3 regions of the Arthrobacter sp. K410C genome follow, and region 1 is predicted to be linked to each of the others. Evidence: riboswitches for the same ligand, from Rfam matches in the RefSeq annotation. Region 1 holds a riboswitch; each other region holds the start of a gene.

The links. Region 1 has a riboswitch for thiamine pyrophosphate ahead of AC5RU7_RS15920 (ECF transporter S component). Riboswitches for the same ligand answer to the same signal wherever they lie in the genome.
Region 2: another riboswitch for thiamine pyrophosphate. It lies ahead of thiD (bifunctional hydroxymethylpyrimidine kinase/phosphomethylpyrimidine kinase); the one in region 1 lies ahead of AC5RU7_RS15920 (ECF transporter S component).
Region 3: another riboswitch for thiamine pyrophosphate. It lies ahead of AC5RU7_RS18210 (ECF transporter S component); the one in region 1 lies ahead of AC5RU7_RS15920 (ECF transporter S component).

Annotation. Positions count from the first base shown of each region.
Region 1 is NZ_JBNHFJ010000012.1:42,039-51,968, forward strand. It holds gene mnhG (monovalent cation/H(+) antiporter subunit G) at 1-256, shown strand, start outside; gene AC5RU7_RS15880 (DUF4235 domain-containing protein) at 266-529, opposite strand; partial or broken gene AC5RU7_RS15885 (hypothetical protein) at 596-1,525, opposite strand; gene AC5RU7_RS15890 (CDGSH iron-sulfur domain-containing protein) at 1,565-1,777, opposite strand; gene AC5RU7_RS15895 (glycosyltransferase family 2 protein) at 1,774-2,844, opposite strand; gene AC5RU7_RS15900 (iron-containing redox enzyme family protein) at 2,841-3,890, opposite strand; gene AC5RU7_RS15905 (DUF4383 domain-containing protein) at 3,952-4,410, opposite strand; gene AC5RU7_RS15910 (hypothetical protein) at 4,509-4,715, opposite strand; gene AC5RU7_RS15915 (heme-degrading domain-containing protein) at 4,712-5,263, opposite strand; TPP riboswitch at 5,344-5,479, shown strand; gene AC5RU7_RS15920 (ECF transporter S component) at 5,541-6,164, shown strand; gene AC5RU7_RS15925 (ABC transporter ATP-binding protein) at 6,164-7,717, shown strand; gene AC5RU7_RS15930 (energy-coupling factor transporter transmembrane component T family protein) at 7,714-8,514, shown strand; gene AC5RU7_RS15935 (glycoside hydrolase family 25 domain-containing protein) at 8,511-9,344, opposite strand; gene AC5RU7_RS15940 (UDP-N-acetylglucosamine 1-carboxyvinyltransferase) at 9,544-9,930, shown strand, end outside.
Region 2 is NZ_JBNHFJ010000001.1:35,249-45,178, forward strand. It holds gene AC5RU7_RS00220 (glutamate-5-semialdehyde dehydrogenase) at 1-653, opposite strand, end outside; gene proB (glutamate 5-kinase) at 680-1,831, opposite strand; gene obgE (GTPase ObgE) at 1,821-3,410, opposite strand; gene rpmA (50S ribosomal protein L27) at 3,526-3,789, opposite strand; gene rplU (50S ribosomal protein L21) at 3,848-4,156, opposite strand; gene thiD (bifunctional hydroxymethylpyrimidine kinase/phosphomethylpyrimidine kinase) at 4,419-5,969, opposite strand; TPP riboswitch at 5,977-6,074, opposite strand; gene AC5RU7_RS00250 (Rne/Rng family ribonuclease) at 6,226-9,567, opposite strand.
Region 3 is NZ_JBNHFJ010000018.1:901-10,830, reverse strand. It holds gene AC5RU7_RS18225 (YcnI family copper-binding membrane protein) at 1-588, opposite strand, end outside; gene AC5RU7_RS18220 (hypothetical protein) at 716-988, opposite strand; gene AC5RU7_RS18215 (thiazole synthase) at 1,448-2,248, opposite strand; gene AC5RU7_RS18210 (ECF transporter S component) at 2,267-2,890, opposite strand; TPP riboswitch at 2,951-3,089, opposite strand; gene AC5RU7_RS18205 (cupin domain-containing protein) at 3,146-3,508, opposite strand; gene AC5RU7_RS18200 (ribose-5-phosphate isomerase) at 3,653-4,126, opposite strand; gene rpe (ribulose-phosphate 3-epimerase) at 4,171-4,848, opposite strand; gene tal (transaldolase) at 4,921-6,036, opposite strand; gene tkt (transketolase) at 6,061-8,214, opposite strand; gene AC5RU7_RS18180 (helix-turn-helix transcriptional regulator) at 8,390-9,658, shown strand; gene AC5RU7_RS18175 (MBL fold metallo-hydrolase) at 9,738-9,930, opposite strand, start outside.

The sequences.
Region 1 (9,930 bases):
GCTGGGACTCTTCCTGCTGCTGGCGGCCATCGGGCTGCAGCTGCGGACCTGGTGGGTGTGGCCGGTGCTGCTGGTGGCCTGGATCTTCCAACTCCTCACGGTGCCCGTCTCGGCGCACATGGTGGGCCGCGCAGGCTACCGGACCAAGCACCTGCACCGCGAGCTGCTCACCTCCGACGAGCTGGAGGCCGTGGTGCAAAAAGCCGCCGCCAAGGCCGCCCGCGACGACGGCTCCGGCGACGGCCCTGAGCGCTAGCCCCGGAAGCTAGACGACGTCCTGGCTCTTCGCGAACCGGGTGATGGCCCGCTGCGTGCCGCGGTTGGTCAGCACCTGGATCACGGCACTCACCGATGCGGACACGAGGGCGAATGTGAGCGCGGTGCGGAGGGTGGTGGGGACATCGTCCTTCTCGCCCTTGGGCGGTTTCCGGCCGGTGGCCTTTTCCCAGATCACGTCCACTGCCTTGGTTCCGGCGAATCCGGCCAGCAGGCTGATGCCCGTGCCCAGCAGCTTGATGAAGAAGTTCATTCGGTGCCTCCTAGCGTCGTGAAATCAGGACTTCCCCTAGCCTAACGTCCGGGCAGCAGCCTAACGTCAGGGCGCCCGGACCAGGCCTTCCCAGCTGACGGTCCAGTGCGGCGGAAAACCGGGCGCATCCCGGGCCGGGCCCCCGTCCCAGCCCGCAGCCATCAACGCAACGGCCGACAGCAACCCGCCGTTGCCCGGCAGGTACAGCGGCAGCGACTCCGTCTGCCGGTTGTGGCCGTTGGGCAGCACCACGTTCTTCGCAGCGTCCAGCAGGAGGGCGTCGACGGCGGTCTCCGGGTCCTCCAGCCTGGCGGCGGTCATGGCCATCACCGGATAGTCCCAGCCCCAGGTGCTGTCCCAGTCCCAGTCGGCCAGGACACTGGCCAGGGTTTTGCGCATGATGGCGGGATCGATGATGTCCGTCTGCGGCAGCACACCCAGCGCGCAGAGCATGGAGGGGTGGTCGGTACGGATGGTGTACGGCTCCACGCCGATGGCCGCGTACACACCGTCCACCACTGTGGGGCTGGCCATCCCGTCCGCCACGGCCGCCCACTTCTCCCGGGGCGGCAGCCCCAGCCGCTTCCGCCACATGTTGGCTATGCGCAGGGCCCACTGCCAGTAGGCGAGCTCGAACGTGGGGTTGCTGGCAGTGGTCCTGGTGGATTCGTAGCTCTCCTGGGCAGGAACCAGTGGCGGGCCCAGCCCGTAGCCACGGGCGGTAGGATGCGCGAAGCCGGCCATGAACTCGGCGCTGTCGAACACAATTTCCGCGAACTCCTCCAGCAGGTCCCGCGATGGCTCTGCCCGGTAGGCCAGTTCCGCGAGGTGGATGGGATGCGGCTGCTGCCAAATGAGGAAGGTGCCGATGGGGCTGGGGCTCTCGCGCCCGTCCGGCCCCACCTGCTTGGGCCAGCGGACGCCGTCGAACCCCTGGGCCTTCGCCGTCTGCCGGGCGGGCTCCAGTACGGAGGCGTACCAGCGCAGCGCGGGCAGCTTTCCAACAACCCATCCTTGTGTTGCGCAGCCTAGGAGTCAATCACGTGGCTCGGTCCGGAACTTGATCATCTTGTGGGTGCCGTCGCAGTACGGCTTGATGGCCGAAGCCCCGCACCGGCACAGGGCCACCGTTTTCCGTTCGCGCGGGACCGGCTCGCCTGAGGGCGTGACGATCTCGAAATCCCCCCGGACGATGAGTGGCCCGTCCGGGCATACCACGATGGAGCTATCGGGCTGGTCCTGGTTCATTGCTGCTCCTTCAGGGTTGGTGCCGTCGCTTGTTGCCGGAAGGCCTGCAGCTTCCCGTGATGCCGGCGCTGGAGATCGGCTTTCGAATGGGCGGCCGTGCGGATCCTGGCACCGGCATAGGGGACGCCTCCCATGAGCCGGAGCGCGAGGGCGCCCCAGATGCTAACGGCCCGCTCCGTCGCCCACAGCGGCGCGAAGCACACCGCGGGCAAGGGAAACACGGCCGTACCGCCGTGGCGCCGGCGTCCGGTCTCGGCTGTGGCCACCGCCGCGGCCGCCAGTCCCGCAAACACCGCGGTGCGTGCCCGCCGGGGGAGGGTGGCTGCCCCGATGATGGCCGGAAGCAGGGCGAGTTCCGCGGCCAGGCGCCGGGGCTGGGCAAAATCGTCGTAGGCCTGGCGGAGGCGCTGCTTGAGGAAGTGCCTGGCTTTGGGCGGCCTGCGGGCGATGTAAAGGCCCGGAACGATCCGCTCTCGTCCGCCGGCGGCCTCGACGGTGCGGATCAGCTCCAGGTTTTCGAACAGGACGGGCTCATAGCCGTCCGTGGCCAGGAGGGCACTGCGGCGCAGCCCGAGTGTTCCGGGAAAGTCCGCGGCCCATGCCCGGTTAATGAGTGACCGGGAAGTATCCCACAAGGCATGCCAGGGCAGCGGGTCAAAGTAGTTCTGCGGTCGCACCACGTCCGCCGACCCGAGGTGGTCAACGACGGCGGCGAGGGACCCGCGCGTGTAGCGGACGTCGTCGTCGGCTACTACCAGCAGTTCTGCGCTGGCGGCGCGCACGCCCGTGACGACGCCCGCGACCTTCCCGTTACCCTGCGGCGTGCCGCTGCCCGACTCCGTCCAGCCCGCAGGGCGGATGTGGCGCACCTGCGGCGGAAACTGCTCCCGGTGGTGCGCAAACAGGTCCTGGCCGGAGCCATCCACCACCGTGACCGGGATCCAGGCCACCAGGCGCTGCAGGTAGTCCACCAGGTCGGCGAGTCCGGTGTCGTCTGTCCAGCGCAGGGGAAGGATGTACTCCGCGGGGAGCCGTGCGGCGGATTCTCCGCTGGCCGGGGAGGTCACGCTGCCGCCGGTACTGCCGCCCTGAGCGAGGAGCGGCCGCCTTCCCAGGAGTCAAGAAGGTGGGCGGACAGCCTGCTGTCGATGGCCATGGCTGCCGTTGCCCCAAACAGGACGTCGTCCAGCAGCTCCGGCTCGGCTTCCACCAGCCCGCCGGCAAGGTCGCGGCCCGCGATCTGCTCGTGGACAGCATCGGCTTCCACATGTTCGTCGAAGTAGTGGGTGACGCTGGCGTCGAAGCCGTGCCGGCGGAAGCCGTTGCCGTAAAAGCGGTTGGGCTGCGAAGACGTCATCTCGTAGATGGCCAGGTGTCCGGTGATGGCGCCGCGGAGCCGCCGGTTCAGCCCGCACAGGGACATCAGGTTGACGGCCGCCAGGGAAACCGCCGGGACGGCGTCAACGTACGCGCCGTAGGAGTCGTCCATCCCCAGGCCCCGCATGGTGCGGGCGAACAGGGCACTGTGCATTCGGTCCGGGCGGCCGCCGCCGTACTCGTCGGCCTGGATTTCCACCAAGGCAGCCTTCGCCCGGCCGCTGAGGCGGGGGATCGCCCAGGTGTGCGGATCCGCCTCCTTCAGCTGGTACACGGACTTGTGGATCAGGAACTCCTTGAGCTGGTCCAGGCTGGCCTTCTTGGCCACATAGCGGGAGACGCTGGGGCCGGTGTCCCTGCCGGCCAGGCCGAACAGCACATCCGCCACCGCGTCGCTGGTGAGCTCCCCCGGAAGTTCCAGCTCTCCGGCAGCCTCGCCGGCCGCCGCCCGAAGGGCCGCTTCGAAAGGCTTTTCCAGGATCTGCCGGACCTGGATCAGCCCGGCATCCCATTCCCAGTGGTCCGTGACGCCGTCCAGCCCGGAGTAGTGCAGCTCGTACAGGCAGAAAAGGGCAAGCTGGGCATCGTCGTCGCCAATGATGTCCACGGTTTCGGCCAGCCGGTTCGAGGCGAGCTCCCGCAGCCCGGCCAGTGATTCGGCGGAGCCTCCAGGCGCGCCTGCAAGGACGTTGAACAGCGTGCTGCTGATGGGGCCTCGGGGTTCCGGGATTCGCATGGGTTGCTCCTAGGTCTCGGGTTGTGACCGTGCCGTCTGCGCTGGCGGCCGGTGGGTGTGGTCAGGATTTCCGGCTGTCCGCCGGCGTGGCCCGCGGGGAGAGGAGGACCGCAAGCGTGATCATGGCCAGCCCCAAAATGAGGTGCAGCCAGTTGTCCGCATAGTTTTCCGGGATGAAGTTCGCGGGGGTGTCGTCCCCGATGAGCAGTCCGTACAGCCAGAGGACCAAGTAGATGACGCCGCCGTATATGAGGAAGTTCCGGGCCTGCCGGTGGGTGCGTGCCATGAACACTCCGGCGGCGCCGAAGAGGAGGTGGACAAAATTGTGGAGGACGGACACTTGGAACGTACCCAGCAACAGGGCCTTTGAACCGGGGCCGGCGAAGTCCAGGGAGCCGTAGTTGCTGGTGATGCCCGGAACGAATCCAAGGATGCCGGCGAACAGGAAAATGCCGGCAACAGCCAGCGTGGACCACTGCAGCGCGGTTCGGACGCCCGGTGGGCGGGTGCTGACTGCCATGTCCTGGACTCCTCGTACGCGGTGGAAACAACATAGTAAGCATGATTACTAATAAAAGCTAAGCAGGCTTTGTTTCCCCGCCGGCAGCTGGAAACCCGTCAGGCCAGCCCGGTCCAAGTGTAGGGGTTCGGGTAGTGCCCGCCGCTGCGGCCCTGCTCATACCCCTGCTGCCAGGCCTTGCCGACGGCGGACACCAGCTCGGCCAGCAGGGGATAGTAGGGATGGTCCGGGCCGATGAAGATCATCTCGTCTTCGGCCTTGTCCACCGCCGCCCGGACGGGATTGTCAGCGGGAGTGCCGGTCATGGTGCCCCGTCAGCCCCGGTGGACCGCAACACCTCACGCATGGCCTCCACCACCAGGTCGTGATCCTGCACCTGCGGCAGCCCGGACACGGTGACGGTGGCCACCGCACCCACGCCCGTCACATAGACAGGGAAAGACCCGCCATGTGCCGCGTAGCGGGTCTGGTCGAACCAGCCCTCGTCCTCGATCCTGCCTCCGCGCAGCCGCCCGCGCAGCCCCACCAGCAGGGAAGGCACTTCGTACCGTGCAGCTGTCCGTTGCTTCGCGCGGATCCAGTGTTCGTTGTCCGGCGTGGCGCCCGGCAATGCCACATGGAAGAGGACCTGTTCGCCCTTGGTGATGTCGATAGCGATGGGCAGGCCGCGCTCCTTGCCCAGCTCCACCAGGAGGAGGCCAAGGTTGAGCGCATCATCCATGGAGAAGCCCGGAAACTGGAGTTCATGGATCTCACCCTCGACGCGGCCGATGAGGACCTGCAGGGATCCCTCCGGCTGGGCGGAATCGGAGTCCGGATCGAACTCAGTCATATGCGGCGGATTGGCAGTCATGGCCCACAATCTACCCCTCTCCCGGTGTAAACTGGACCACGCCCAACAGGGCAATCCAATGCATTATTCAAGCAAGCAACACTTAACGACAGGGGAGCGCCGCCGTCGGGCCCGCATGGCCGGGGACCGCAGGTGGGCGCTGAGAGTGCGGACAGCCGCAGACCCTCGAACCTGATCCGGTTAGTACCGGCGCAAGGGAGTCGAGTTCTCGAAGTCCGGCAACGGCAGTAGCCGCGTGCCGTGCTTTCCCCTCCTGTTTCCCAGGAGGATTTTTTTCATGAGCACTGCAGCAATCAAGAAGACCACCAGCAAGTCCTGGCGCGTCGTGGACATCGTGGTGGCGGCCCTGATCGCCATCGCCGGCGGCGTGATTTTCTGGGCCTGGTCCCAGGGCGCGGCCGCGGTCTCCGCGCCCATGAACGCGGTCTACCCGCCCCTGACCGGCCTGATCGCCGGCGGCTGGATGATCCCGGCAGTGCTGGGCATGCTGATCATCCGCAAGCCCGGCGCGGCGCTGTTCTGCGAGACCGTGGCAGCCACCGGTGAGCTCCTGATGGGCTCGCAGTACGGCGCCTCCGTGCTGTTCTCAGGCTTGGTCCAGGGCCTGGGCGCCGAAATTATCTTCGCGATCTTCGTTTACAAGAAGTTCAACCTGCCGGTGTCGCTGCTGGCCGGTGCTGCCGCGGGCCTGTTCTGCGGCCTGAACGATTCCTTCGCGCCGTGGGGCTGGAACATCGCGTACTCCGGCGGTGACAAGCTTGCCTACATCATCTTCACCGCGATTTCCGGCGCGGTCATCGCCGGTGCCCTGTCCTGGATCGCCACCCGCGGCCTGGCCAGGACCGGGGTCCTGAGCTCCTTCGCTTCCCGCAAGGCGGCAACGGAGCCCGTCTTCTCCTGATGCAGGCACCTACCCACCACGGCACGGCCGGGGCGGTGCGGCCGGCCGCAGTCACGGCGCGTGGCTGGGGCTGGCGGCATGCCGGGCGCGCCAGGCCCGCCGTCCACGCCCTTGACCTGGACATCTCACCGGGGGAGCGCGTCCTGCTGCTCGGGGCCTCGGGCGCCGGCAAGTCCACGCTGCTGCACGCCCTCGCCGGGGTCCTGGGCGATGTGAACGACGACGGCGAGGCCGGCGACTCCGACGAGTCAGGTTCACTGCTCGTCGACGGCGGGTCCCCCCGGGGGCAGCGCGGACGTGCTGGACTGATGCAGCAGGACCCCGAAACCCAGGTGGTCCTCTCCAGGGTCGGGGACGACGTCGCGTTCGGCGCCGAGAACCTCGCCGTCCCCCGCGACGCCATCTGGACCCGAGTGCACGAGGCGCTCGCCGACGTCGGGCTGTCCCACCTGCCGCTGGACCATCCGACGTCGGCGCTGTCCGGCGGGCAGAAACAGCGGCTTGCGCTGGCAGGCATCCTGGCGATGCAGCCCGGGCTGATCCTGCTGGACGAGCCCACCGCCAACCTTGATCCGGCCGGTGTGCTGGAGGTCCGTGACGCCGTGGCGCGCTGCCTGGATAAAACCGGTGCCACGCTGGTGGTGGTGGAGCACCGGGTGTCGGTGTGGAAGGACCTGGTGGACCGGATCGTGGTCCTGCAGCCGGGCTCGGCCGCCGATCCTGGCGTCCTCCTGGACGGTCCGCCGGACCGGGTCCTGGACGAGGCCCGCACCATGCTGGCCGCCGCCGGGGTGTGGGTGCCCGGCTACGTGCCGGCCACCCGTCCCCGCGCAGCCGGCACCGGCCCAGGCGCGGGAGACCTGATGCTGGCCGCCGAGAAAGTGGCTGTGTCCCGGGAACGCCCGCGCCGCAGCGGATTCCGGAAAATCCAGCCGCTTCCGGTGCAGGAGGACATCACCGCGCGGGTACGGGCCGGGCAGGCGCTTGCCATCACCGGGCCCAACGGTGCCGGTAAGTCCACCTTTGCACTGACCCTCGCGGGGCTGCTGGAGCCCGTTGCGGGCAAGATCTCCGCAACAACCCGCCTGAGCCGGGGCGCGGGAATCGACCCCTTCAGGTGGAAGGCAGAGCAACTGATTGAGCGGATAGGCACGGTGTTCCAGGAGCCGGAACACCAGTTTGTCACCGGCAGGGTGAGTGATGAGCTGCTGTTTGGCCCGCGCCATCTGGGCCACGGCGAGGACCGCGTTGACGAGCTGCTGGAGCGGCTGAGGCTCACCCCGCTGGTGGATGCCAATCCCTACACCCTCTCGGGCGGGGAGAAGCGGCGGCTCTCGGTGGCAACCGTCCTGGCGGCCAGCCCGCAGGTCCTGGTACTGGATGAGCCCACATTCGGCCAGGACGCCAACACCTGGGCTGAGCTGGCGTCCTTCCTCTCCGAGCTCCTGGACTCCGGCACCGCCGTGGTGTCCGTGACCCACGACGCCGAGTTCACCGCCGCCCTGGGCGGAACCGAGCTGAAGTTGGCCGCGGCGGAAAAGGTGGCCCTGTGAGGCAGGAACTGCACCTGCGCGGCAACAACGCCCTGCTGACCCGCGCCAATCCGCTCAGCAAGCTGGCCGCCGTCCTCCTGATCACCGTGGTCCTGGCGCTTTCCATCGACTGGGTGTCCGCTTCGGTGGCGCTGGCCTTCGAGGTCCTGCTGTTCCCGCTTGCCGGGCTCACGTTCACGCTGCTCTGGCAGCGTGGATGGCCGCTGATCCTCGCCGCCGCCGTGGGCGGTTGGAGCACCTCAATCCTCGCGCCGGACAGCGGAAGGACGCTGATCGACGTCGGCATCTGGACCATGAGCGAAGGGTCCCTGGAGACGGGGCTCGGGTTCATGCTCCGCGGGCTCGCGATTGCGCTGCCGGCGGTGCTGCTGATGAGCTGCACCGATCCCACCGATCTCGCGGACGCGCTGGCCCAGAAGGCCCGCCTGCCGCACCGGTTCGTGCTGGGCACCCTGGCCGCCATGCGCCTGGTGGGCCTGCTGGCGGAGGAGTGGCAAACCATTGGCATGGCACGGCGCGCGCGCGGTGTGGGGTCGCGCGGCAACGTGCTGCAGCGGGCGAAAGCCACCCTGGGGCAAAGCTTCGGCCTCCTGGTTCAGGCCATCCGGCGGGCGTCGAGGCTGGCAGTCACCATGGAAGCGCGTGGATTTGGCGGCGGGACCCGAACCTGGGCCCGCGCCTCAACCTACAGTGCGCTGGATGCGTGGGTGCTGGCGGGCGGCCTGCTCATGGCGGGACTCGCAGTGGTGGCGGCCGTGTCTGCCGGTACCTGGAACATGGTGTGGCTGGGAAGCTAGGGTTCCTGCGTGCACGCATGGTTGTAGTCGAAGCCCCGCGCCACGAACTGGGTCAGGACCACGGTGCCCCCGCCCGTGAGCGGTGCGTTTAGGCACGCGCCGGCCGCCCGGTATGCGTTGCGGGCGCCGGCCAGCCAGCTCGGCAATCGGTACAGGTTGCTGGTGCTGCTGACGTTGCCAACGATCCGGCCCCACTGCAGGGACGTGGAGTAGATACCCACTCCCTTGACGTTGATGCTGTGGAAGAAGTCCGTCATGCCCTCCAGGACGGCGCGGTTGGCGTCCTTGTCGCCGGACCAGCTGTTTTCGGTCTCCACGTCGAGCCACCAGACATAGCCGGCGGGATTAGTGATTCCCCGGACGTAGGCGTCGTCGTAGGCCTTCGCCCAGCCGTACATGTAGGCGCAGGCTTTGCCGTAGTCCCCCTCCCTGCAGGGGCCGTAGGGGTTGTGGACCTGCCGCCCGATGGGGTACTCGTTGTTGGCGGGCCACCAGGAGCCGGAGCTTCCCGGATTCGCGGTATTGACGTACAGCGAAACCGCCGGCTGGCCGGGCAGGCCGGGGGAAGCGGCTGCCCACTCAAGTTGTTCGTCCAGGCAGGGGTTGGTGGTGTTCGCCAGTCCGTTGTTGACGCCGACGATCCCGAAAGCCTGCCCCCTCGGCAGCTCCTTGTTGCACTGCGGCCATGACACGTCGTTGCCGAGCAGGGACTGGCCGCCCTCGCCCGGGGAGGGCGCCGCGGAAGCAGGACCCGCTACGGCCAGCAGTACGGCTGCCGCCAGCAGCCAGGCAAGCCTGAACGGGAACGGGCGGGCATGGTGCCGGAGCATTGCGCCTTTCCTTGGTGTCGGGGAAGGGACGTGCACTTCCAGTCTCCCGCCGGGGTGCCGGCGGAACAAGCAGCTGATGCTCAAGAACGGAGGGTGTTCCAGCAAGGTCTCTATCGCATAAAGCGGGTATGGGTCGTCTGGGAGGGCCGTTATGCGGCCGTGATGACGCCGAATAACTCATTTATGATATATTTCTGGCATGACGCAGGAAACCACTGAGCACGTTGCCGCCATGCTGAGGGATGCCCGGACCGAGAAGGGCTGGACCCAGGGCCAGTTGGCTGCCGAGCTGGGAACCAGCCAGAGCGCAGTGGCCCGGATGGAGCAGGGAAAGCAAAACCTGAGCCTGAAGATGATCCAGCGCCTGGAAAGCATCTTCGACCGGAGCATCGTCAACGTGGGCAAGCCGCAGATGACGCACCTGCGCGTGGAGGGCGGGCGGACCCTCTCCGGCGCCGTCGACGTGAACAGCAGCAAGAACGCCGGCGTCGCCCTGCTCTGCGCCAGCCTGATCAACCGCGGCACCACCGTGCTCCGCCGCCTGGCCAGGATTGAGGAAGTCAACCGGATCGTGGAGGTCCTAACC
Region 2 (9,930 bases), on a different contig from region 1:
TGCACGGCGTCGGCAGGCAGGCCCACGGATTCGAGGGCCTCGCGCAGCACCCGCACCAGCACCTCGTTGGTGGCCTCCGCAGCGCTGCCGCCGCGCAGGATCACGGCGTTGCCGCTCTTGAGGGCCAGGCCGGCGATGTCAACGGTGACGTTGGGGCGGGCTTCGTAGATGGCGGCCACCACGCCCATGGGGACATTCACCTGGCGCAGGCGCAGGCCGTTGGGCAGGGTCTGGCCGCGGACCACGTTGCCGACGGGGTCCGGCAGGTTGGCCAGGTTTTCCAGTGCTGCCACCAGCCCGGCGATACGGGCCTCGGTCAGGGTCAAGCGGTCAAGCATGGCAGCAGAGGTGCCGTTGGCCTTGCCGGCGGCGACGTCCCTGGCGTTGGCGGCCAGGATTGCCTGGGCGTTCTCCTCCAGGGCGGCGCCCACTGCCCGCAGCGCCCGGTCCTTCCAGGCACGGTTGGCCATGGCCATCCGGCGGGCGGCGGTGCGTGAGCGATCCGCGATGGCGTGGACTGCGGCCTGGACGTCCGCATCGGAGAGCGGAACCGAAGCGGATTCCGGCGCTGCTGCAGGCGTGACCGGCTGCGCACCGGCAGCGGCAGCGTCTACGGAATTGTCAGCAGTGTTGGAAATCAGGGCCTCAGTCATGTTCCCAGTTTAGGCGAGCCCGCGGCTCAGACCAGAACCAGGTCGTCAACATGAACAACTTCGCGGTCGTAGCCGGTGCCCAGTTCCTCCCCAAGGTCCCGGGTGGACCGGCCGAGCATGCGGGGCAATTCCACGGACGAGTAATTCACCAGCCCGCGCGCCACCACGGTGCCGTCGGCACCTGCGATCTCGACGGCGTCGCCCGCTTCAAAATCCCCGTGCACCGCTGAAATGCCCGCCGGCAGCAGGGAGGTGCGGTGGTGCCGGACGGCCCGCACCGCGCCGTCGTCGAGGACCAGGCGGCCCTGCACGGACGCCACGTGCGCCAGCCAGAGGAGACGCACAGGCTTGCGCGCCCCGTTGACCGTGAACCAGGTGCCCACGTCCTCGCCATTCAGGGCGGCGGCCGCGTTGGGCGTGGAGGTGACCAGGGCGTGGATGCCGGAACCGGCGGCCATGGTAGCGGCCTCCACCTTGGTCATCATGCCGCCGGTGCCGACGCCGGCTTTGCCCGCCTTGCCGATGGTGACGCCTTCGAGGTCATGCGGGCCTTCGACCAGGGGAATCCGCTTCGCCCCGAGCGACGGCGGGCCGTCGTAGAGCGAGTCAACGTCGGACAGCAGCACCAGCGCGTCGGCCCGGACCAGGTGGGCCACCAAGGCCGCGAGGCGGTCGTTGTCACCAAACCGGATTTCGTGCGTGGCCACGGTGTCGTTTTCATTGACGACCGGAACCACGCCCAGGTTCAGGAGCCGGTTAAGGGCCCGGAAGGCGTTGGTGTGCTGGCTGCGGCGCATCAGGTCTTCAGCGGTGAGCAAAACCTGGCTGACCGTCACGCCGTGCGCGCCGAAGGCCTGCGTGTAGCGCGCCATCAGCAGTCCCTGCCCCACGCTGGCCGCGGCCTGCTGGGTTGCAAGGTCCCGCGGCCGCTTGGCAAGGCCCAGCGGGGCCAGCCCGGCGGCAATGGCACCGGAGGACACCAGGATCAGTTCCGTGCCCGCGTTGCGCTTGGCGGCCAGGGCGTCGGCGAGGGCGACGAGCGATTCCTCCGAGATGCCGCCCTTGATGCTCGTCAGCGACGACGAACCGACTTTCACCACCACCCGCCGGGCGTTGGCAAGCACACTCCTGTCCACCGAACCGGTGACCGGTTCCGTGGCGGCAGCCCTAGAACTCATTGTCTGCGTCCAGTCCACTCTCCTTGAGCGGCTTGGCAACGCGGCGGCTGCTCACGGACTCAGTCCAGATGCCGGCCTTACGCTCAGCTTCGAGTTCAGCGCGCGCGGCGGCCTTGGCATCCTTGCGTTCCTGCTGTTCCCCACGCTTCTGGTTGCGGGTGGGCCGGTCGCCGATATCGGCAAAACGGACATCCGTGCCGCGTGGCGAGGCCAAGAGTTCGGCGCCCGCCATCATGGTGGGCTCCCAGTCGAAGACGACGCCGTCATCCTCGCCGATCACCACGGTGTCGCCGGGCTTGGCGCCCTGCTTGAACAGTTCCGTTTCCACGCCGAGCTTCGCCAGGCGGTCGGCGAGGTAGCCGATGGCTTCCTCGTTGGTGAAATCGGTCTGCTTGACCCAGCGCACGGGCTTTTCGCCCAGGACGCGGAACAGCGGCTCGAGGTTCTTTTCCTCGCGGCGGATCCGGAAGCCGGTTTCGTTGACGGCGCGGGGCCGCAGCACGGCAGGCTGCACCTTGGGCGGCGCAGCTGCCACTGCGTCCCTGGCAGCCTTGACGATTTCTGCCATGGCAAAACCGAGCTGGCGGAGGCCTTCATGGCTGGTGGCGGACACCTCGAACACCCGGTACCCGCGGGATTCCAGCTCCGGCCGGACAAATTCCGCCATGTCCTTGCCGTCCGGCAGGTCCACCTTGTTGAGGGCAACCAGGCGAGGCCGGTGGTTCAACGGAACCACTTCGCCGTCCTGGCCGGCGTAGCTCATGTCCACGGCGTACTTTTCGAGCTCGGCCTCGATGATGGCGAGGTCGCTGAGGGGGTCGCGGTCCGATTCCAGGGTGCCGCAGTCAAGGACGTGGACCAGCGCGGCGCAGCGCTCCACGTGGCGCAGGAAGTTGTGGCCGAGGCCCTTGCCTTCGCTGGCGCCCTCGATCAGCCCGGGAACGTCGGCAATGGTGAAGCGGACGTCCCCTGCCTGCACAACACCCAGGTTGGGCACCAGGGTGGTGAACGGGTAATCGGCGATTTTGGGGCGGGCGGCAGACATGGCGGCGATGAGGCTTGATTTGCCCGCTGACGGGAACCCGACAAGCGCGATGTCGGCGATGGACTTCAGTTCCAGGACGATGTCCCGGGACTCACCCTCGATGCCGAGCAGCGCGAAGCCCGGCGCACGGCGCTTCTGGGATGCGAGAGCAGCGTTGCCCAGGCCGCCAATGCCGCCGGCCGCGGCCACATACTCGGCACCTTCGCCAACGAGGTCGGCCAGGACGGTGCCGTCCTTGGACTTGACCACGGTGCCGTCGGGCACAGGCAGCACGAGGGTTTCGCCGTTCTTGCCGCCGCGCCAGTCACCCATGCCGGGGCCCCCGTTGGTGGCGTGGCGGTGCGGTGCGTGGTGGTAGTCCAGGAGGGTGGTGGTCTGGTGGTCCACGCGCAGGATGACGTCGCCGCCGTTGCCGCCGTTGCCGCCGTCGGGCCCGCCGAGGGGCTTGAACTTCTCCCGGTGGACGGAGACGCACCCGTGGCCGCCGCTACCGCCGGATACGTGCAGTACTACCCGGTCTACAAAGCTGGCCACGTAAATCTCCTCAGTGCTGTTTTCGCGGCGCCGAAAGCGCCATCACGATTGTAATGCGGTTAAAAGAACAGTGGAGCGGGCCATCAGGCCCGCTCCACCGCTTTGATGCTGGTTGTTACTCTGCAGCTGCAGCAGCAACGATGTTGACGACGCGGCGACCGCGGCGGGTACCGAATTCAACGGCGCCCGGGGTCAGTGCGAACAGGGTGTCGTCGCCGCCACGGCCCACGCCAGCGCCCGGGTGGAAGTGGGTGCCGCGCTGGCGGACGATGATCTCGCCAGCGGAAACAACCTGGCCGCCGAAGCGCTTTACGCCGAGGTACTGAGCGTTGGAATCACGACCGTTGCGAGTGGAGCTCGCGCCCTTTTTATGTGCCATTTGAAATGCCTGCCTCTAAGTTCTGGGGATCTGCTAAAAACCTGAACAGTAACGAAGGTTACTGGATACCAGTGATCTTGACCTTGGTCAGTTCCTGGCGGTGACCCTGGCGCTTCTTGTAACCGGTCTTGTTCTTGAACTTCTGGATCACAATCTTCGGACCACGGAGGTCGTTCAGGATCTCAGCTGTAACAGTTACCTTGGCCAGGTCAGCAGCGGCAGAGGTGACCTTGTCACCGTCAACCAGGAGCAGTGCGGGCAGCTGAATGGTGCTGCCAGCCCCACCGGCGACGCGGTTCAGGGTAACGAAGTCTCCGACGGAAACCTTCTCTTGGCGGCCGCCTGCGCGGACAATCGCGTACACCACTTGGGAACTCACTTCTCTCGACGTTTCTAACTAAATTTGCGTGCGGAACCGGCTCTAACAGGCTGGCTTCTCGCTGTGCCTCAACGCCGTGGGGTCATAACCCAAGTGTTGGCGTAAGCACCGAAGAACTAGACTACGCTAATTTTGTCTTCGGCCGCAAATGAGGCTGGCTCCTGCGCGCCGGCTGTGATAGGAACCACAGGCCGGCCGGACAGCGGGGCCGCGCACCAACCATGGTACCGGCGGGACGGGCGCCACAGGCTCAGGCGTGCAGCCGCGGCGCGTCGAAAAAGTCCACTTCCAGGCGGCAGGACTGCTTGAAGGCCGTGACCATGTCCGCCCGCTCGGCGTCCGAGCCGCTTCGCCCGGCCGCATCCACAATGGCAATGGCCTTCCGGGTCGCTTCGGCGAAATCCTCGTCAGCGTACGTCCGGAGCCACTCCGCGTACGGGTGGCCGGCCGGTTCGCCCGCGGCGAGGAACTGGGCGTGGAGGGTCTTGCCCACCTCCGCATACAGCCAGAAGCACGGCAGGACGGCCGCGGCGAGCACCGCGTAACTGCCCGACGCGGAGGCCGCCGTGAGGTGGTCGACGTAGGACTTTGTCACGGGGCCAAGTTCGGCCTGGACGGGGCGCGTGCTGAGCCAGGATCGGTGCAGCTCGGACTCAACCTCCAGGCACTGCTGCGCGGATCCGGCCCAGAACAGCTGCTCCGCCTCCGTGGGGGCCAAGGCGCTTGCCCGTGCCAGCACGCGGGAGTAGCCGTTCAGGTAGATGGCGTCCTGGGCCAGGTAATAGGCAAATTCCTTCTCCGGCAGGCTGCCCGAGACCAGGCCGCGGATGAAGTCCAGGCGGTAGATGGCGTCCAGGTCCGCTTCAGCTTCAGTCCAGAGCAGGGCTTCGAATGACCCCGGCTGCGGAACTGCCCGCAGGTGGTGGAAGTGGTGCACGGGCCCGTTGCCGGCTCCTACCTCAAGCCGGGCGGAGTCCGCGAGCGCCCCCGCCAGCCAGGGCTTCACTTCCCGCAGCGACGCCTCCCAGTCCCCCCGCCGAGCCTGCACCGTGGCCATTGCAGAGGACAGCGAGCACCCCGTTCCGTGGCTGTTCCTGGTGGCCACCCGCTCCCCCGGTACCTCGATGACCTCCGCCCGCAGCAGGCCGGCGGTGTTGACCAGGGCGTCCGGGCATTGCGCACCTGACAGGTGGCCGCCCTTCACAAGCACGGTTGCTCCGGTGGCATCGGCCAGCTTTCGCCCTTGTTCCAGGGCCCCGGCCCAGGAATCCCGGGGTTCTTCGCCCACGAGCATGGCAAGTTCGGCCAGGTTCGGGGTGATGAGGTGGGCCAGCGGCAGCAGATCGCGGAGCGCTGCCTCGGCGGATTCCTGGAGCAACCGGTCACCGCTGGTGGCCACCATTACCGGGTCAAGGACCACGACGGCGGGACGCACCTTCTCCAGCCAGGTCCGGACCGTGGCGATCACCCCGGCGTCGCCCAGCATGCCGATTTTGACGGCGTCGATGCTGATGTCGTCACTGATGGCATCCAGCTGGCAGGCGAGGAAGGACGCGGGCGGCAGGTGGACGGCAGCCACGCCGCGGGTGTTCTGCGCGGTGAGGGCGGTGATGGCAGCCATGCCGTAGCCGCCGTGCGCCGCAATGCTTTTCAGGTCCGCCTGGATGCCGGCGCCGCCGGACGGGTCCGAACCGGCAATGGACAGGACGCGCGGCACGTCCCGGCGCAGCGCTGGCTGGGCGGGCGCGGCCTGGACGGTCGCATCCGGGATTGCGTCGGGCTGGGAAGTTTCCGCGGGCATAAAGAGGGTCGAAGACAAAGGACATCCCTTCGCCGGTACTAGCCGGACAGGTTCAACGGGTCTGGATCTCAGCCGGCCCTTCGCGCGGCACCCCGTGTCGGTTACCCAGCCTAGCCGCTGACCTGGGAGCCCGGGAAAAGTGACAGCCACCGCATGCAGGAAAGTCCCCGCCTTATGGGCCGTTCCCCCCGGAATACGGAGGGGAACGGTCCACGAGACGGGGACTTCCCGGGTTACCCAGTGGCCCTGCCTGGGCTTAAAGCTCAGAGGCAGGAACCCCCACGCCCAGGATGATGGGCGCCTCGGCGGGCTTGGGCGCGCCTTCCTTGCGTTCCTGCGAGGCCGATGCGGGTTCCGGGGCCTTGGCAGCATGGCTGTGTCCGGCGCTGGGTGCCGGAACGTTCTCGTGCTGCTGCACGCTGGTTTCGTTGGCGGCACCCTGGGCGCGGCTAGCGCTGCGGTTGCGCCGCGGCCGCCGCTGGCGGGACTGGTCCACCGTGTGGTCAGACCAGTCCTTCTCAGCTTCCGCAGGGGCAGCCGGCTGTTCCGCCTGTGCCGGAACCGCCTCGGGCCGCGTGGCTTCCTGTTCTTCCGCGGGGGTTTCGGCGGCAGGCGCCGGTTCGCCCAGGTGGGCGAAGGCTTCCGCGAGCCTGTCCAGGGTGAGGGCAGGGCGGGGCTGCTGCTCCTCCGCGTGCTCCACGAAGGGCAGGGCAACCTTCTCGCCGCCGAAGGTCAGGACAGCCGCAGGCCGTGGCGGGGTACCGGCGTCGTGCTTCTCTTCCACGGCAGGCGCCGCGGGCTGGGCCGACTGGGCCTGCCTGGCCGCCGCGACCTCGTCGTCGTGCAGGTGCGCCGCATGCGCAGCCGCCGCGATGTTGGCAAGGGCCAGCCTGGTGGCTTCAGCCTTGGCGTGGCGCTCGGCGTCGGCCGGGTCCGGGTGGACCGTGTGGACATGCACAGCGGGCGCCGGCGCAGCATCGGGTTGCTGGCCGCCGCGTCCGCGCCGCCGCTTGCGATCCGGGCGTCCCCCGGGCTGGCTGCTGTCGGTCCGCTGGCCCTCGTTCCGGTGGCTTTCGGCACGGGATTCCGGCCGGCTGTCGGTGCGCTGCACGTGGTGCTCGGCAGCAACGATGTTGGCGCGGCGGTGCTCCACGGGGTCGTCGTGGGTGACAACGCCGCGTCCGGCGCAGGCCTCGCACTGCTCGCCAAAGACCTCCAGGAGCCCGGTGCCCATGCGCTTCCGGGTCATCTGGACCAGGCCCAGGGACGTGACTTCGGCAACCTGGTGCTTGGTGCGGTCGCGGCCCAGGCATTCCACCAGGCGGCGCAGCACCAGGTCCCGGTTGGATTCAAGGACCATGTCGATGAAGTCGATGACGATGATGCCGCCGATGTCCCGGAGGCGGAGCTGGCGCACCACTTCCTCGGCTGCTTCGAGGTTGTTCTTGGTGACGGTTTCCTCAAGGTTGCCGCCGCTGCCCGTGAACTTGCCCGTATTGACGTCAACCACGGTCATGGCTTCGGTGCGGTCGATCACCAGGGAACCGCCGGACGGCAGGAAGACCTTCCGTTCCAGGGCCTTGTGGATCTGCTCGTCGATCCGCCAGGCGGCGAAGATGTCCTGGTCCTTGGTCCACTTCTCGAGCCGGCCCACCAGGTCCGGGGCAACGTAGGTGACGTAGGCCTCGATGGTGTCCCAGGCCTCTTCACCGGACACGATCAGCTTGGAGAAGTCCTCGTTGAAGACGTCGCGGACCACCTTGATGGTGAGGTCCGGTTCGCCGTACAGCAGTTCGGGGGCCAGCACCTTGGTGGAGGTGGACTGGCTTTCGATGCCTTCCCACTGGGCGCGGAGCCGGTTGATGTCGTGCGTCAGCTCTTCCTCGGACGCCCCTTCGGCCGCGGTGCGCACAATGACGCCGGCCTGCTCCGGGAGGCGGTCCTTGAGGATGCGCTTGAGGCGGTTGCGTTCGACGTCGGGCAGCTTGCGTGAGATGCCGGTCATGGACCCGCCGGGAACGTACACGAGGTAGCGGCCGGGCAGCGAGATCTGGCTGGTCAGGCGAGCGCCCTTGTGACCCACCGGGTCCTTGGTCACCTGGACCAGGACGGTGTCGCCGGACTTGAGCGCGTTTTCGATCCGGCGCTGCTTGCCTTCGAGGTTGACGGCCTCCCAGTTCACCTCACCGGCGTACAGGACGGCGTTGCGGCCGCGCCCGATGTCCACGAATGCTGCCTCCATGGAGGGCAGCACGTTCTGGACCTTGCCCAGGTAGACGTTGCCGATCAGCGAGTCCTGCTGGGTCTTGGAGACGAAGTGCTCGGCGAGGACACCGTCCTCGAGGACGGCAATCTGGATTCTGTCGTCGCGCTGGCGGACGATCATCTGGCGGTCCACGGATTCCCTGCGGGCCAGGAACTCCGCCTCGGTGATGACGGTGCGGCGCCGGCCGGTATCGCGGGACTCACGCCGGCGCTGCTTCTTCGCTTCCAGGCGGGTGGAACCCTTGACGCTGGTCACGCGGTTGCTGGCGGCCTGCTCGGTCACCGCGCGCGGGGCGCGGACACGGGTGACGGTGTTGGGGGGATCGTCGTCCCCGCCGCCGGTCAGTTCGAGGTCCTGGTCGCCGCGGCGCCGCCGGCGCCGCCGGCGGGATGTGACGCCCTCTTCCAGGAGGGCGGACGCTTCGTCGCCCTCCGCTTCGGCGTCGTCGCCGGCTTCGCCGTCAGTGGCAGCCTCCGCGTCACGATCTTCGAGGCGGCTGCGGCTGCGGCGGCCGCGGCTGCGGCGCCTGCGGCGGCCGGCGGAATCGTCGGCGTCGCCGTCCTCGGCGTCGTCCTCTTCCACATCCTCCGGGACGGCCGGAGCCGGGCGCACCACAGTGCTCAGGTCCGGGGCCTGGAACAGTACGGAAGTGGGGGAAGCCGGTTCCAGGAACAGTGAGGCAAAGGCGCTGGCAGCTTCCTTCGCAGGCTCCTCCGTTTCGGCGGGCTCCCCTGCAGCGGCGTGTTGCGGCGCGTCGCCTGCAGCGGCCGCGTCCGACGGCGCCCGGCCGGCGTCGTGGGCTGCCGGTGCCTCTTCCGGCGCTGCCTCAGGTGATTGCTCCTCGGCAGATGCTGCGGCGGGGGCACCGGTTTCTACTGCCTCGCCAGCAGTTGCCGACTCCAGTTGCGCCGGAGCAGCTTCCGCAGCGGGCGCTGCTGCAGCTTCGGCTGCCGGGGCAGCTGCCTTCCGGGTGGCAACCCGACGGCGGCGGACGGGTTTCTCTGCCACTTCCGTTTCCGGGGCAGCAGGCGCGCCCTCCGCGGTGTCAGCCGCAGCGGCTCCAGTCTCTGCGGCATCCCCGGCGAAGGCCGGGAGGGGCTCCGCGGCGTCAACCTTTTTACGGGCGCGGGTGCGGCGGTCCGGCGCCTTGGTTTCCTCGGCCGCAGCCTCAACGTTCTCCGCGGTGGCGGGGTCGGCCGGAACGATGCCTTCCGCGGCAGTACCGGCGTCGTCGGTTTTCGTTACCGCCTTGCGGCGGGTCCTCTTGGGTGCGACGGGGGCCTCGGAGGCCGGCGCATCGCCGTTAACGGCCAGGTCTTGCTCGTTTTCCATATGCAGCTACACTCCTGCCCCTGACGCACCGCCACATCCGGCACCCATTGGGGCACATATTGTCAAAACCCGCAGGCGTTGACAGAAGTCAAGTGGATACTCCCAGGTTCGCACCGGCATTGGGGTGCGGCAGCCCGTGGGAGCCGGGGGATGTCCTGAAACCCGTTGTTCTACATGCCACAACCAGGTGCCGTCCAATGGAGTCGCGGGAGTGCCGTCAGCCTTCGAAGCCTGCCCTGCTCATCATTGGCGGTCTTGAGAACAGTCCACCGGACCGGAGTCCGAATGTGGATCGGCTTCCAACCAGGTTCATTCTCTCACATCCGGACTAAATCACGGCGGAGGCGGAGGCTGCTGCCCCTT
Region 3 (9,930 bases), on a different contig from region 1:
GTTGGGAGTTGCAGTGCTGCCCTGTGAGTGGCCATCCGTCTTTGCCGTGGTGGTGAAGGCGGGGGCCGGGTATTCTGGCTCGGCTTGGCTCTCGCTGGTTTCCTGTTCCCATTTCACGGTGTTCCCGTCGGTGTAGGTCTGGGACGCAGGCAGGATCAGTTCAGTACCGGCTTTGGGCAGCACGCCGACCGAGATGGAAAAGGTTTGGTACTCATGCGGACCGATCTGGTGAGCTTCATCCGCGGTCCAGATGACGGAGGTCGGCGCCTTGGTGACGGTTGCGCCGTTGACGGTGACGGGCTGCGGCAGTTCGCTGTTCACCACCTCTGCCTTCCACCCGACCACGGGCTTCACGGAGACGGAGGTGAATGGCGTCTCCGTGGGCAGGGAGATTTCGAGTTTGCTGGTTCTGGCCGTTTCGGATTCGTTTGGCACCCGGAAGGTTAGTTGGGTGTAGCTGCCCTCGGCTGTGCCGTCAGGGTCGACGCGGACGTGGGCGGAAGCTGTGCCTGTGCTTAGGGCCACCAGCCCGGCAGCCAATGTTGTGGCGGCGACGGTGCTAAGGGTACGGCGAGGTGATGTCTTCATGGCAGAATGCCTTTCGCGGAACTAAGGGATGGTGAGGTCAAGAAACCCAGGCGGGGCATGGGGCGCACGCCTGTTGTCGGCGGCGGCCGGTCCCTGGTTTCCTGTGTTCCAGACGGAAGGCGGGTACTCAGGTGGCCGCGGGGACGGCTGGTGGCGGACCTCGCCGGGTAGGAAGTCGCAGCGAGGCGGCTGCCGGGGAAGTTACGACGTCGGTGCGCCACCGGGTGCGGACCGTCGGCGGCAAGGCGATGAAGTCAGGGAGTCGCACGAGCGGCTCAAGCAAGGTGGCTACAAGGCGCAACGCATCCTCGCCACGAGCCAGGAGCAGCGCTGTGACCAGAGTGGCAACGGCGTGGGCAGTGAACATCAGCCATCCGCTCGCTGCGTCAGCGGAAGACATGACGATCCCCACGGAAGTGTCTGTGCCAGGAGCCGGCAGGTGTCCGGCATGCGGGAAGCGGGCAACAGCAGAGCCGAGGTGGGGTGCTGTCCGGGGCCGAGAGCGTCAAGGGACCAATGCAGCCACCCTTGGCCGGCGCCCAGCGAACAAAGAAGCCCAGGTACCGAGAACCGGTGTGAGGAAAGCATCACTATCGGAACCAAGGTCACAACGAAGAGCGCGGTCATGACCTCGGGCCGGGGCGCGTGACCGCCACCAGCGAGGTGTCCGCCCGCACCGAGAATGAAAATCAGGGATCCCACCAGACCGGCGCGGAGCAGCCGGACGGACGTTTGTGTCGTCATCTCTGCTCCTTCCCGGCATCCATGATCCCGTCATGTGTGGTCGTGGGAAACGCTGTATCAGGATGGTTTTACCTACCGTTTTGGACGGCTTGCAGTCGGTGGTGCCTGCACCCCGTTACAGGAACTCGGCTCGTCCTTCCAAGGGTGATGACGCCAGTGCATGCTCGCGGCGGGGTATGCGGCCGCCGCGGTTCGCCAGCCTTCCAGAGAGGACTGCGTGTTTAAATGCGGTGGCCATGCGCACCGGATTCTGTGCCCGGGTGACAGCTGTAGCCAGCAGGACAGCGTCACACCCCAGTTCCATTGCAAAGGCCGCGTCCGAGGCGGTTCCGATGCCAGCGTCGAGCACGACGGGCACGGAAGCGCGGGACACAATCAGCTCGATGTTGTGCGGGCTCAGGATGCCCAGGCCCGTGCCGATGGGTGAGCCAAGGGGCATAACGGTGGAGGCTCCCAGATGCTCGAGCCGTAGGGCCAGGACCGGATCATCGTTGGTGTACGCGAATACCTTGAAGCCGCGGTTGACCAATTGCTCCGTGGCATCGACCAGTTCCACGGCATCGGGCAACAGGGTGTGCTCGTCAGCTATCACCTCGAGCTTGACCCAGTCGGTTTCCAATGCTTCGCGCGCCATTTCGGCGGTGAGCACCGCATCTTTTGCCGTGAAGCAGCCTGCGGTGTTGGGCAGCACCCGGATCTTGTGGTCGAGCAGGAGTTGGAATAAGGAACCGGCCTCCGACGGCGAATAGCGCCGCATGGCGACGGTGGTCAGCTCGGTCCCAGAAGCAACGAGGGCGCTTCCGAGTCCGTCCAGGCTGGGGGCTCCGCCAATGCCCATAATGAGCCGCGGAGTTATTTCGACTCCGTCAATGATCAACGGATCGCTGTCCACGCACATTTCGGTGGTGATGGTCATCAGCTAACCTTTCAGGCCTCAGGAGAGGACGGACTCCGTGGCTGCCTTGCGCGAGGCAAAGGAGCTCAGGACCCCGGTCTTCGCCAGGCCACGGGTCGCGATCCAGGACAGGGCACCGGCGATGACCGCGCCGGAAATCGCGGTGAAGATGATGTAGGCAAGCTTGTCACCGCCGGAGTACGCAATGTTCCAGCCCCACGGCGCGAAGGAATCGTTCAGGCCGCAGAACAGGCCCGCGGCAGCACCGGCCAGCAGCGACACCGGCAGGTTGAACTTCTTGTAAACGAAGATCGCGAAGATGATTTCAGCGCCCAGGCCCTGGACCAAGCCTGAGAACAGCACCGAGGCGCCGTACTGCGAGCCCATCAGGAGCTCACCGGTGGCTGCCACGGTCTCGCAGAACAATGCCGCGCCGGGCTTGCGGATGATCAGCATGCCCAGCACTGCCGGGATCATCCAGCCGCCGGCGATCAGGCCGGTCAGGGGCGGGTAAACCGCGTTCATGGGCCCGGAGACCGCGGCCGCGCCCTGGGACCAGGCCCAGAAAATCACGCCGCCGGCGATGGCGATCAGGGCCGCCACCACGATGTCCACGACGCGCCAGGACTTGCTGGTGGTCTTCTTGATTGCTGCAGTGCTCATGAAAAAATCCTCCTGGGAAACAGGAGGGGAAAGCACGGCACGCGGCTACTGCCGTTACCGGACTTCGAGAACTCGACTCCCTTGCGCCGGTACTAACCGGATCAGGTTCGAGGGTCTGCGGCTGTCCGCACTCTCAGCGCCCACCTGCGGTCCCCGGCCATGGCCAGTGCCGGATGGCGGCGCTCCCCTGTCGTTGTATGAATGGCTACAAACTGTAAGGCCTGGCACGTGTCCAGGCCTTACAGTTTCCCTGGGTCAGGGCGTGAAAATGACGAAGAATTTTCTGATGCGCTCCTGGATTTCCCAGGTGCCCTTCCAACCGATGGGGAAGATAGCTGCGGTTCCGGCCTCTACGGTAGTCGGCTCTCCGCCATCCTCGGTAACCACCATGCGGCCTTCAAGGACGTAGATCGACTCGCCGCGCTCCAGAAACTCCCATCGTGAAAGGCCTGGGTCAGCTTCCCAGACTCCGGAGAGGATCCGGGAATCATCGCTGGTAAAGGGGATAGTGATCCGCGTCGGAATCTCGTCGCCCAGCACTTCGGCCAGGGGTGGACCGAGCGGTGCTTCGTCCAGCTTCCCCTGGAAGAGGGCGGTCGGCTCGAAAGTTATGCTCATGTGAATCTTCCTTTCTGGGTTGCTCCCCCGGGACGGGAGAGTCGGTGTTGGGATCCCCGACTGGTCTAAGCAGCGGGAGAACTTTCCGGGATGGCTGGCGGCAGGGTTGACGACAACCTTGGCCCGGGGTTTTGTTGGTGGGGGTTATTCGACGATCTCGCCCGTGGTTTCGAAGGTAGCGATTTTGCCGATGCGGCGCTCATGGCGTTCGGCATTAGTAAATGGTTCTGCCAGGAATGCTTTGACCAGTTCCGTGGCCTCTTCGACGCTGTGCTGCCTGCCTCCGACGGCGACCACGTTGGCATCGTTGTGTTGGCGGGCGAGCCTGGCTGTGTCGAGGTTCCACGCGAGGGCTGCCCGGACTCCCTTGACCTTGTTTGCGGCGATTTGCTCGCCGTTGCCGGAGCCGCCCAGCACGATTCCGAGCGCGTCCATGCCTGCCGCCCGGTCGGCCACGACGGCGGCGGCGGCGTTGATGCAGAATGCGGGGTAGTCGTCCTCGGCGTCGTAGGCGGCCGGTCCGTGGTCCACCATCTCGTAGCCGCTGGCTGCGAGCGAGGTGATCAGATGGGAGCTGAGCTCCATGCCGGCGTGGTCGGTTGCGATGTGAACGCGCATTATGGGTCCTTCAAGATTGGTAACGGTGATGGGGCGGCCTGCTGCTATGCGAAGGCAAGCTGGCCGTTCGCGCGCAGCGACTCGATTGCCTCAGCAGGGGAAGGTTTGCCGTACACGGCCGAGCCCGCGACAAAGACGTTGGCGCCGGCCTCGGCGGCACGGGTGATGGTTTCTTCCGTGATGCCGCCGTCCACCTGGATGGCTACGTTCACCCCTGAACCGTCGACGGCGGCGCGAGCCCGGCGGATCTTGGGCAGCATCACGTCCAAAAAGGCCTGGCCGCCAAAGCCCGGTTCAACGGTCATGATCAGCAGCATGTCCAGTTCGGAAAGCATGTCCAGGTACGGTTCCACCGGCGTGGCAGGGCGCAGGGCCATGCCGGCCTTCGAGCCCCGGGCGCGAAGCTCACGGGCAAGCTTGATCGGTGCAACCGATGCTTCAACATGGAAGGTGACCGAGGCAATCCCGGCGTCAGCGAACTGGGGGGCCCAGGTGTCAGCATTGGAAATCATCAGATGGGCATCCAGCGGCACAGGACTGACCTTCTGGATCCTTTCCACGACAGGCAGGCCGATGGTCAGGTTCGGGACGAAGTGGTTGTCCATAACGTCCACGTGGACAGCATCGGCATTGCTGATGCGGGCAAGCTCTGCTTCGAGGTTGACGAAGTCGGCCGACAGGATGCTGGGATTGATACAGCAATTTAGGGGTGGCTTGGACATGGTGTCCGCCTTTCTGATCTGCGGCCACTGCGCGGGACCCCTATGGGTCCCGCGCAGGGCGCACTCAATGGTTCAGGATGCCTTCCGGGCGCTGGAGAGCGCGCCCTCAACATCGGCCAGCAGTTCCTTCCAGCTGGCCACGAACTTGTCCAGACCTTCGGATTCCAGGAGAGTGACGACGTCGTTGTAGGAGACGCCGAGGCGCTCGATGGCGGTGAGCACACCTTGTGCTTCCTCGTATGTGCCGGTGATCGTGTCGCCGGTGATCACGCCGTGGTCGAAAGTGGCGTCCAGCGTTTTCTCGGGCATGGTGTTTACCACGTCGACGGCGGCGAGTTCGGTGACGTAGAGGGTGTCCGAGTAAGCGGGGTCCTTCACACCGGTGGAGGCCCATAGCGGCCGCTGCCGGCGGGCGCCGGCTTGAGCCAGGACTGCCCAGCGTTCAGTGGCAAACAGCTCCTCGTAGACCTGGTAAGCCAAGCGGGCGTTGGCGACGCCTGCCTTGCCCTTGAGCGCCCTGGCTTCGTCGGTGCCGATGGCGTCGAGGCGCTTGTCGATCTCGGTATCCACACGCGAAACGAAGAAGGACGCCACCGAATGGATCTTCGAGAGGTCGTGGCCGTTCTCCTTGGCCTGTTTCAGGCCGGCCTGGAAGGCGTTGATGACGGCACGGTAGCGCTCCAGCGAGAAGATCAGGGTCACATTGACGCTGATACCCTCGGCCAGAACGGAAGTGATGGCCTCAAGGCCCTCAAGGGTGGCCGGGATCTTGATCAGGACGTTGTCTTTGTCGACCTTCTTGAACAGTTCTTTGGCCTCGGCGATGGTGCCGGCGGTGTCCCAGGCGAGGCGTGGGTCCACCTCGATGGACACGCGGCCGTCAACGCCGTTCGTCGCGGCGGCGATAGGGGCGAAGAGGTCACAGGCGTCCGCGACATCGGTGGTGGTGATCTCGAAGATCGTCTCCTCCACGCTGCTGCCCCGCGCGGCAAGCCCGGCGATGGCGGCGTCGTAGTCGGTGCCCGAAGTTATCGCGGCCTGGAAGATGGACGGGTTGGTGGTCACGCCAACCACGTTCTTCTCTTCGATGAGCTTCTGCAGCCCGCCGCTGGAGAGCCGGCCTCGGGAAAGATCGTCCAGCCAGATCGATACTCCGGCGTCGGAGAGCTGTTGGGTGGGAGTAGTCATTGTCTTTTCTCCTGAAATCGGTTGTTAGGCCTGCAGGCCTGCGAGGGAGTCCTTAGCGGCGGCTGTGACTGCTTCCGCCGTGATGCCGAACTCCTGGAAGAGACGCTTGTAGTCAGCGGAGGCGCCGTAGTGCTCGAGGCTGATGGAACGGCCGGCATCACCGACGAATTCCTTCCAGCCCAGGGCCAGTCCTGCTTCAACGGAGACACGCGCCCTGACCGCGGACGGGAGGACCGACTCACGGTAGGCAGCGTCCTGCTTGTTGAACCACTCAACGCACGGCATGGAGATGACACGGGTGGCGATGCCTTCGGCCTGGAGTGCTTCGCGGGCCTGGACTGCCAGCTGCACTTCGGAGCCGGTGGCGATCAGGAGCACCTGGGCCGGGACGGTGGCACCGCCATTGGATGCCTCGGCCAGGACATAGCCGCCCTTGGCCACACCTGCCGGGGAAGCGAACGTGTCACCCTCGGCGGTCCCCTCGCCGCGGGCGAAAGTCGGAACGTTCTGGCGGGTCAGGACGATGCCGGCCGGGTTGCTGTGGTTTTGCAGCATGGTCTTCCATGCGATGCCAACCTCGTTGGCGTCGGCCGGTCGAACAACATCCAGGCCCGGGATCGCACGCAGGGTGGAGAGCTGTTCCACCGGCTGGTGGGTGGGGCCGTCCTCGCCCAGTCCAATGGAGTCGTGTGACCACACATAGATGGACCCGACGCCCATCAGGGCGCCGAGGCGGATGGCCGGCTTCTGGTAGTCACTGAAGATCAGGAACGTCCCTGAGAACGCGCGGGTCTTGCCGTGCAGGCTGATGCCGTTCACGATCGAGGCGGCGGCGTGCTCGCGGATGCCGAAGTGCAGGACGCGGCCGTAGGGGTTGCCCTTCCAGGCTTCCGTGGAGCGGGAAGCCGGGATGAACGACGGCGATCCCTCGATGGTGGTGTTGTTGGACTCGGCGAGGTCGGCTGAACCGCCCCAGAGTTCCGGCATGACCGGTCCGATGGCGTTCAGGACCTTGCCGGACGCGGCGCGGGTGGAGACGTCCTTACCTGCCTCGAAGACAGGCAGGGCGGCGTCGAGTCCGGCGGGCAGCCGGCGGGCTTCGACGCGCTCCAGCAGGGCGGCGCCCTCGGGGTTGGCGGACTGCCAAGCGGAGAAGGACTCTTCCCATTCGGAGCGGGCGGCTGCGCCGCGGTCCACAACCTTGCGGGCGTGGGCAAGGACGTCCTCATCCACCTCGAAGGACTTGGCGGGGTCGAAGCCCAGCACTTCCTTCAGAGCTGCAACTTCATCGGCGCCCAGGGCTGACCCGTGGATCTTGCCCGTGTTCTGCTTCTTGGGGGCGGGGTAGCCGATGATGGTGCGCAACGAGATGATGGACGGCCTGGAGGTCTCAGCCTTGGCCGCCAGCAGCGCGGAGTAGAGCTCTTGGACGTCTTCGACGTATTCGCCCGTCTCGGTCCAGTCAACGCGCTGGGTGTGCCAGCCGTAGGCTTCGTAACGCTTCAGGACATCCTCAGTGAAGGCGATGTCGGTATCGTCCTCAATGGAGATGTGGTTCTCGTCGTAGATGACGACGAGGTTGCCCAGTTCCTGGTGGCCGGCCAGGGAGGAAGCCTCCGAGGTCACGCCTTCCTGGATGTCGCCGTCGGAGGCAATGACCCAAATGGTGTGGTCGAACGGGCTCTCGCCGGCGGGGGCATCGGCGTCGAACAGGCCGCGCTGGCGGCGCTGGGAGTAGGCAAAGCCCACCGAGGATGCAAGGCCCTGGCCCAGCGGGCCGGTGGTGATCTCCACACCGGCAGTGTGCTTGTACTCCGGGTGGCCGGGGGTCAGTGCCCCCCAGGTCCGCAGCGCCTGAAGGTCCTCCAGTTCCAGGCCGTAGCCTGACAGGAACAGCTGGCTGTAGAGGGTCAGCGAGGAGTGCCCCGGGGACAGGATGAACCGGTCACGGCCGATCCAGTCCGGATCGCGCGGATCGTGGCGCATCAGCTTCTGGAAAAGGAGATACGCAGCAGGAGCCAGGCTCATCGCGGTCCCCGGGTGTCCGTTGCCTACCTTCTCAACGGCGTCGGCTGCCAGGACGCGGAGTGTGTCCACCGCGCGCTGGTCCTGGGACGTCCAGTCCAGTACAGCAGTATCAGGACGCGGGGTGAGTACGGCATTTGCTGTCGGGTTCACTATTAATCCCCTTTGTTTGAATGATTTGGCCTTGCGCGACCACATGAACTTTCGGTTAGATCCATCATCGCGAAACAAAGGGGTAGCAGTAATCCTGTTTTCTGGCAGTTTTTACTATACTTTAGGACTGGGTGGTGTGATCCACCTCTCCTCGACCAGCCACTAGGAAGATGACATGACCGTTACAGACCTGCCATGGCCACTGTTGCAGACCGTTGCTGCCCTGGCTGATGCCCCACTGGCCAAAATAGCGGAACGGCTCCGTAACGCCACCCTGCCTTACATCAAGAGCAGTGCGCTGGTCATCTTCACCGAGGACTGTACTGGCAGGCCCCAGAAGAAGGCGGGTGCGGAGGACATCATTTCCCGTGTCAGCATCCCGGAATTGGACGAGCTTCGCGCCACCCTGTCCGACGAAACGCCTTGGTTTGGGGAAGCCGACCTGGCCGGCAAACCCCGGCAGGTGCTAGCTCACAAGCATGCCGCCAGCCAGGCCCTCCTCGTCCTCACCGATCCCTCCCCCACCGGTTCGGGAGATGACGCCAACCTGGACCTTGTGACGTTCCTATGGCGCATCGCGGCGCGGCGAATCCAGGAAAAAGTGGCGGATGCACCGCCGTCGTACTTGTTGGAGTCCCGGGCAGCATCAGCTGAACGCATCCGTGTGACGGCCGAACTGACCGATCTGCATTCGACCACTCTCGAAACCCTCATGGCAGCCCTGCGCTCGGCGTCCCTGGACGATGCAGCTGCCCGCACAACCGTCATAGAACTCACTGCCAAGGCCCTCCTCGGGTTAAGGACCCTTAGTGACCGGACAACAGACATAGCAGAAGAGCCCGTCGCCAAAGCCTTCGAACGGCTGCGGGAAGACTTGCGGCCGCTCACGGGCTTTAGCGGCATTGACGTCCAATTCATCGAACCACCCTTGAATGGCAGGGCCCTCCCCGGCGAGATCGCCCATGCTGCCCGTGCCATCGTCCGCGGACTTGTCCTGGCCATGATGGAACAAACAGACATCACCAGAATCCGGACACAGTGGGACTGCGATGGCGGAAACCTGCTGATCAACGTGCGAGATGACGGAGGCGGTGCACTCACCGCCGAAACGCCGAGCATCGTGGGCCTGCAACGCCGGGTCCAAGCGCTCTCCGGACAGCTGCGGATGGACGTCATGTCCGGTTGGGGGGCCGACATCTTCGTATCACTCCCCCTGGACCCGCCCGCCCGCCCCACCGGAGATGTAGCGGGATGGAATCTTGCCGCAAGGGAACTCGAGGTACTCCAGCACCTCGCCGCCGGACACCGCAACCGTACTATCGCCTCAACAATGGGCATCAGCGAGAACACGGTCAAGTTCCACGTGCGAAACCTGTTCAGGAAGCTCGACGTCGGGTCACGAACCGAAGCTATCGCCTTGGCCCACAGCCACGGACTCCGGTAACGCTGCTTTTTGACACCAGCAGAGGCGCGCCGGGCATTCCCGGCGCGCCTCACTTACTCACTCCTGGTGAAATTGCTGCCTACTGCGGAACCTTGGCAAGAGTTTCCTGCTCGGCGCCGATGGTGGTGTCGTCGCCGTGGCCGGTGCGGACCACAGTCTCGGGCGGCAGCACCAGGAGCCGCTCCCGGATGGAAGCCAGGATGGTCGGGTAATCACTGTAGGACCGGCCGGTGGCGCCGGGGCCGCCGTTGAACAGCGTGTCCCCGGTGAAG